3 regions of the Pseudoxanthomonas sp. SE1 genome follow, and region 2 is predicted to be linked to each of the others. Evidence: predicted binding sites of a transcription regulator. Region 2 holds the regulator's gene; each other region holds the start of a gene.
The links. Region 2 encodes HrcA, which represses chaperone genes, less so after heat shock. Its sites were predicted from a motif close to TTNGCACTCNNNNNNNNNGAGTGCNAA; they were not measured.

Region 1: a site for HrcA is predicted at 1,535-1,561, ahead of OY559_RS17185 (co-chaperone GroES). Genes of this name have one in related genera too.
Region 3: a site for HrcA is predicted at 1,382-1,408, ahead of rpoH (RNA polymerase sigma factor RpoH). Genes of this name have one in related genera too.

Annotation. Positions count from the first base shown of each region.
Region 1 is NZ_CP113783.1:3,625,154-3,627,418, forward strand. Features, by position in the region: gene groL (chaperonin GroEL) at 1-1,059, opposite strand, end outside; gene OY559_RS17185 (co-chaperone GroES) at 1,194-1,487, opposite strand; gene cutA (divalent-cation tolerance protein CutA) at 1,692-2,024, shown strand; gene OY559_RS17195 (protein-disulfide reductase DsbD family protein) at 2,029-2,265, shown strand, end outside.
Region 2 is NZ_CP113783.1:1,963,265-1,965,529, reverse strand. Features, by position in the region: gene grpE (nucleotide exchange factor GrpE) at 1-400, opposite strand, end outside; gene hrcA (heat-inducible transcriptional repressor HrcA) at 443-1,492, opposite strand; gene recN (DNA repair protein RecN) at 1,582-2,265, shown strand, end outside.
Region 3 is NZ_CP113783.1:429,657-431,921, reverse strand. Features, by position in the region: gene OY559_RS02035 (hypothetical protein) at 1-412, opposite strand, end outside; gene rpoH (RNA polymerase sigma factor RpoH) at 492-1,370, opposite strand; gene OY559_RS02025 (metal-dependent hydrolase) at 1,565-2,265, opposite strand, start outside.

The sequences.
Region 1 (2,265 bases), 1.7 Mb from region 2:
GATCTGCGCCTTGATCTGCTTGATGCGCGACTGGATGCGCTCGGCATCGCCGGCGCCGTCGATGATGGTGGTGTTCTCCTTCGAGATCACGACCTTCTTCGCACGACCCAAGTCGTTGATGGTGGCCTTCTCCAGCTGCAGGCCGACTTCCTCGGAGATCACCGTGCCGTTGGTCAGCGTGGCGATGTCTTCCAGGATGGCCTTGCGGCGGTCACCGAAGCCCGGCGCCTTGACGGCGGCGACCTTCACGATGCCGCGGATGGTGTTGACCACCAGCGTGGCGAGGGCTTCGCCTTCCACTTCCTCGGCCACGATCAGCAGCGGCTTGCCGGCCTTGGCGACGCCTTCCAGCACCGGCAGCAGTTCGCGGACGTTGGAGACCTTCTTGTCGTGGATCAGGATGAAGGGGTCGTCGAATTCGACCTGCTGCGACTGCTGGTTGTTGATGAAGTACGGCGACAGGTAGCCGCGGTCGAACTGCATGCCCTCGACGACGTCGAGTTCGTTCTCCAGGCCCGAGCCTTCTTCAACGGTGATCACGCCTTCCTTGCCGACCTTCTTCATGGCCTCGGCGATGATGTCGCCGATGTTGCTGTCGGAGTTGGCCGAGATGGTGCCGACCTGGGCGATGGCCTTGTCGTCGGCGGTGGGCTTGGAGAGCTTCTTCAGCTCTTCGACGGCGGCCTTCACGGCCTGGTCGATGCCGCGCTTGAGGTCCATCGGGTTCATGCCCGCGGCGACGGCCTTGGAGCCTTCGCGGATGAACGCCTGCGCCAGCACGGTGGCGGTGGTGGTGCCGTCACCGGCGTTGTCGGAGGTCTTGGAAGCGACTTCCTTGACCATCTGCGCGCCCATGTTCTCGAACTTGTCGGCCAGTTCGATTTCCTTGGCGACGGAGACGCCGTCCTTGGTGATGGTCGGGGCGCCGAAGCTCTTCTCGAGCACGACGTTGCGGCCCTTCGGGCCGAGGGTGGCCTTGACGGCATTGGCGAGGATGTTCACGCCGCGCACCATGCGCGTACGGGCGTCTTCACCGAAACGGATATCTTTGGCTGCCATGTTGCTTAACTCCGGGATTCGAGATTGGAGATGCGGGATTCGATGGAAAGCGGGACTTCGGGACGGACCGGGCGCTTGCAGCGAGTGTCGCTGTTGCGAATCCCGGATCTCGCAGGCCGAATCCCGCCTCGGCGTCAGCCGAGGATCGCGAGGACGTCGTCTTCCTTGATGATCTTGTACTCGACGCCTTCGTACTTGTACGGCGAACCGGAGTACTGGCCGTAGATCACCTTGTCGCCGACCTTGACCTTCGGGGCGCGCACGCCGCCGGTGGCGTCGATGAACTTGCCTTCGCCGACGGCGACGACTTCACCCTTGGTGGGCTTTTCCTTGGCGGCGTCGGGAATGATGATGCCGCCGACGGAGGTTTCTTCGGCTTCGATCGGCTTGACCACCAGACGGTCATACAGCGGCTTGATGTTGCTCATTTCAATCCTCTTAAGTGATTGATTGGACTGGGAAAGGGGCGGCGATGTTAGCACTCCCCCACGGAGACTGCCAACGCCACGGGTACAAAAACCCGGCCAGGCCGGGATGCGTTGGATATCGGGGTGCCCGGCGTGGTTTCAAGGGGGTGTGCGCATATCCGTCGCACCGGGTGCCGGGGCGGGGTCTGCGATAATCGCCGCCCCATGCCCGTCTTCCTGATCCTGTCGACCTGTCCCGATGCCGATACCGCCCAGCGGTTGGCGCGGGCGCTGGTGGACGAGCGCTTGGCCGCCTGCGTCAGCGTGCTACCGGGCGTGGTGTCGACCTATCGCTGGCAGGGCCGGGTGGAACAGGCCAACGAGGTCCAGCTGCTGGCGAAGACCAGCGCCGACCGGCGCGATGCGCTGATGGCCCGGCTGGCCGAACTGCACCCGTATGAACTGCCGGAGATCCTGGCGGTCGAAACCGCCGGCCTGCCCGCCTACCTGGACTGGGTCGCTGTCGAAACCCGGGCCGATGCCCGTGCCCCCGAGTGACCCGATGACGCTGATCCGTACCCTGCTCGCCTGCCTGCTGCCCCTCGCCTCGCTGATCGCGCCCGCCGCATCCGCCGCGATCACCCAGGACGACCTGCTGCCGGTGGACGAGGCCTTCGTGCTGACGGCCAGCGCGCCTGCACGCGACCGCATCGAGATCCGCTGGAAGATCACCGACGGGTATTACCTTTACCGGCATCGCACCAGCGTGGAGGCCGACGCGGGCTTCGCCGCGCAGCCG
Region 2 (2,265 bases):
TGATGGCCTGGTGGTGCTCGGGGTTGAAGGCTTCACCGGCCGGGTCGAGCAGGGTCAGACCGTTGTCGCCAGCCACCTTCAGCAGTTGCTTGTATGTCAGCTCAAGCCCGTCGCGCAGTGGACTGGGCTCATTGCCCGCCGCTGCGAGCCCGGCATCCAGACTGTCGAACACCGGCAGCAGATCGCCCAGCAGGCGTTCGTTGGCGAACTTGCGGGCCTGCTCGATGTCGCGCGCCACGCGCTTGCGCTGGTTGTCCAGGTCGGCGCGCTCGAGCAGCGACGCCGCGCGCAGCTGGTCCACTTCGTTGCGGAGGGTTTCCAGTTCGGCGATCAGCGCGCCTTCGACGTCCTGCGGCTCGTTGCCGCCGCCCAGGTCGGAATCGTGTTCGTGTTGGTTCATTTCGGGTCCCATCGCGGCAAGTCCGGCCGCCCAAGCCCCAACCTATGGGGCCGGCGTTTCCGGATTCAAGGCCGCGCCGAGCACATCCGCCGCCGCCTGCACCACCGGGATGACCCGGTCATAGGCCATCCGGGTAGGCCCGATGACGCCCAGCACGCCCAGCACCTGCCCGCCCGCCATGTACGGAGCGGTCACCACCGAGACGCCATCATGCGGCGCCAGGCCGGTGTCCTCGCCGATGAAGATGCGTACGCCGGGCGCGCGGATCGTGCGCTCCAGCAGCTGCAGGATCTCGCGCTTGCGGGCGAAGGCCTCGAACAGGTCCCGCAGCCGTTCCAGGTCGGACAGTTCCTGCACCCCCATCAACCGGGTCTGTCCTGCCAGCACCACATCGTCGTTGGGTGGCGTCAGGGCCTGCTCCGCCAGTTCGATGGATTCGGCCAGCAGCCCTTCCATTTCGGTCTGCGCCCTGCGCAGGTCGTGCAGCAGGTTCGCGCGAATCTCGGACAGCGGCCGGCCGGCGAACTGGGTGTTCAGGTAGTTGGCGATGCGCTCCAGTTCCGGGCGCTCATAGGCGCGCCGTGTTTCGATCACCCGGTTCTGCACGTCGTTGTCGGCGAACACCAGGATGGCCATCACCCGCTGGCCATCCAGCGGGACGAAGTCGATGTAGCGGAAGGCGAACTGCTCGCGCCGCGGCACGCTGACCACGCCGACGAAATGGGTCATGGCCGACAGCAGCTCGGAGGCGTTGCCCAGCAGCGCCTGGGTGCCGGCGCCGGCCGGCAGCTCGGAGCGCAGCCGGGCCACTTCGCCGTCCCCCAGCGACTTCACCTGCACCAGGCTGTCCACGAACACGCGGTAGCCCTGCGCCGTCGGGATGCGCCCGGCCGAGGTATGCGGCGAACTGAGCAATCCGACCTCCTCGAGTTCCGAGAGGATGTTGCGGATCGTCGCCGAACTGACTTCCAGCCCGGCGTGCCGGGCCAGGGTCTGCGACCCCACCGGCTCGCCGTCGCGGATATAGCGCGAGATCAGCGTGCGCAGCAGTTGGCGGGCGCGCGGATCCAGCGGGGGCGACGGCGAATTCATGTCCGTTAGATAACGTTGCGCCCGCGGCATTGCAAGTCGAACGCCCCGGTGTCTCAGAACCTGAGCCGGCACCGCTTACAATCCGCCGCATGCTCAGACACCTCGCCATCAAGGATTTCGCCGTCGTCCGCGCCGCCGAGCTGGAGTTCGGCGATGGCATGACCGTCATTTCAGGCGAAACCGGCGCCGGCAAATCGCTGCTGGTGGACGCGCTCGGCTTCCTGTCCGGCCTGCGGGCCGACAGCGGCGTGGTCCGGCATGGCGCCGAACGCGCGGAACTCTCCGCCGAGTTCTCGGCCGGACCGGGGTCGCCGGCACAGGCGTGGCTGGCGGACAACGAACTGGATGATGACGGCCAGTGCCAGCTCCGCCGGGTGATCCGCGCCGATGGCGGCTCGCGTGCATGGATCAATGGCCGCAGCGTGACGCTGTCGCAGCTTTCCGATCTCGCGGCCCGCCTGGTGGAGATCCACGGCCAGCATGAACACCAGGCCCTGCTCGCCCGCCAGAGCCAGCTGGACCTGCTGGATGCCTTCGCCCGCAACGGCGACGAGCGCAGCGCGGTGCGCGGCGCGGCGCAGAAGTGGAGCACCCTCCTGCGCGAACGCGAACAGTTGTCCGGCCAGGGCGATGTCTCTGACCGGATCAATTATCTGGAGCACCAGTTGGCCGAACTGCAGCGCGAGGACCTGTCGCCGACGGCGCTTGACGCACTGGTGGCCAGCCATCGCCGCCAGGCCCACGCCACCGGCCTGATCCAGGCCTGCGACGCG
Region 3 (2,265 bases), 1.5 Mb from region 2:
CTTCCTCCGTCGCACTGACGGTGATGAAACGTGCGGTGACGCGCCCCTTGCCGCGACTGCCCTCGACATCGAACACCAGTACGTCAGGGCCGGGCTGGTCCATGCTCGCGGCATCGTCCAGCACCACCTTGCGAATCGCGCCAAGCTGCGCGGACACCACCGGGTCGACCTGCATTGCGGCGCGGGCCTGCGCGTCATACTCCTCACGATCGATGCTGAAACTCACGCCGCGCGGTTCGCCGGAGGATTTGGTGTTGCCGGTTTCGGCAGCCATGGCCGGCGTGCTGCCCGCAGCCGCCAACATGCCGCATGCCATTGCCAACGCGAGTACCCACTGCCGCTTGTAGTTCCACGCCATGCCCTGCTCCCTTTGGTATTGCCGCCCGAGGCGGATCGCGGCGTAGTGGATCACACTTCCTCCGATCCATGAACCTCACAAATGAAAAGAGGCCCCTTGCGGGGCCTCTTCAGTACGCTGTCGCGATACCGGGTCAGGCAGCGAACAGCGCCTTCATCTTCTTCAGCGCGTTGGCCTCCACCTGGCGGACGCGCTCGGCGGAAATGCCGTACTCGTCGGCCAGTTCCTGCAGCGTGACCTTGCTGTCGCCATCCAGCCAGCGACGCTTGATGATATCGCGCGAACGCTCATCCAGATTCGCGAGGCCCTCGCGCAGCAGTTCCATCTGGTTGTCTTCGCTGTCTGCACGCTCGTAGGCCTGCGAAGGATCTTCGTCGTGGGCGACCAGATAGCTGGCCGGCGACGGGGGGGCGTGATCCTCATCCTCGTCAGAGGAGGCGTCGAAACCGATGTCGCGACCGGACAGGCGCGCTTCCATCTCCAGCACTTCGCGCTCGGACACGTTGAGGTCCTTGGCGATGACGCTGACTTCCTCGGCATTCATCCAGCCCAGGCGCGTCTTGGACTTGCGCAGGTTGAAGAACAGCTTGCGCTGCGCCTTGGTCGTGGCGACCTTCACGATGCGCCAGTTCTTCAGGATGAACTCGTGCATCTCGGCACGGATCCAGTGCACCGCGAAGCTCACCAGGCGCACGCCCATGTCGGGATCGAAACGCTTCACCGCCTTCATCAGGCCGATGTTGCCTTCCTGGATCAGGTCCCCCAGCGGCAGGCCGTAACCGTTGTAACCACGGGCGACATGCACCACGAAGCGCAGATGGGAGTGCACCAGTTCGCGCGCCGCGTCGAGGTCTTCATTCTCGCGGTAACGGTTGGCGAGTGCGCGCTCATCTTCGAGCGACAGCACCTGGATCTGGTGCACGGCACTGATATAGGCATCCAGCGAACCCAGGGCACTGGGAATCGGCAGGCTGTTGGTGACCAGGGCGGTAGTAGATGTGTTCTGGCTCATGGGCATGGATGTTAGCAGTCGGGGGGTTCGACTGCTAACCACCGGAGAAGTTCCCCATTGTCCTACGTCTGCAACAATCTCCCTCGGGCTGACGGGCCAGAAATATCCCCTTCCCCATCAATTACTTGGATTCACCGGTCTTCGCGCCGCCCTGGCGGCGGGAAACGACTCCGCGCGCTCTGGCGACCTGGCGTTCAGGTTTGGGGGGACATCGGCATGATCGCGGGCGGCACTGCCCGTGCCTGCCTCGCCAGCGCCTCGGCGGCGAGGTCATCGGCACCCGTCAGGCACGAAGGGTGGAAGTCCCGACGCAGGTAATCTCGCAGGTGACGAAGGGTGCGGCGCCCCATCCCATGCCCCTTGCCGAGATGATGGACCAGCTGGCGTACCGAGGCCTTCCTGCACAACAGGCGATCCTGGGCCAGCAGTGACGCTGCCATGCCGGCCATCAACAGGTAGAAGAGCGCCGTCGTCGTCAGCGCGCCCAGCAAGCGCACCGAATAATGAGGCGTGATCGCCTGCAGGAGATCGAAGGCGACCGCGCGGTGCTCGATCTCTTCCGCGAAGTGCCACTCCATCAGATCGCGCATGCGCGGATCCGCGTCGGCGAGGATGGTTTGCGACAGGAACTCATAGCCTAGGAACGCGTTGATGTGTTCGACACAGCTCACCAGCGAGACGTGTAGCCACAGCGGCGCATATCGGTCCATCGTGCGGAAGATGACGCGATCCACCGTCCTTTCGAAGCGACGATACGCATATCCCTGCACATCCAGGTTGTCCCAATAGCGTTTGTGTGCCACGCCATGCTGCGCCTCCTGCCGGATGAACGCCTGGCAGCGCTCCCGCAGTGCGTCGTCCGTGATACGCGGCATGCACGCATTGAGCGTACGGA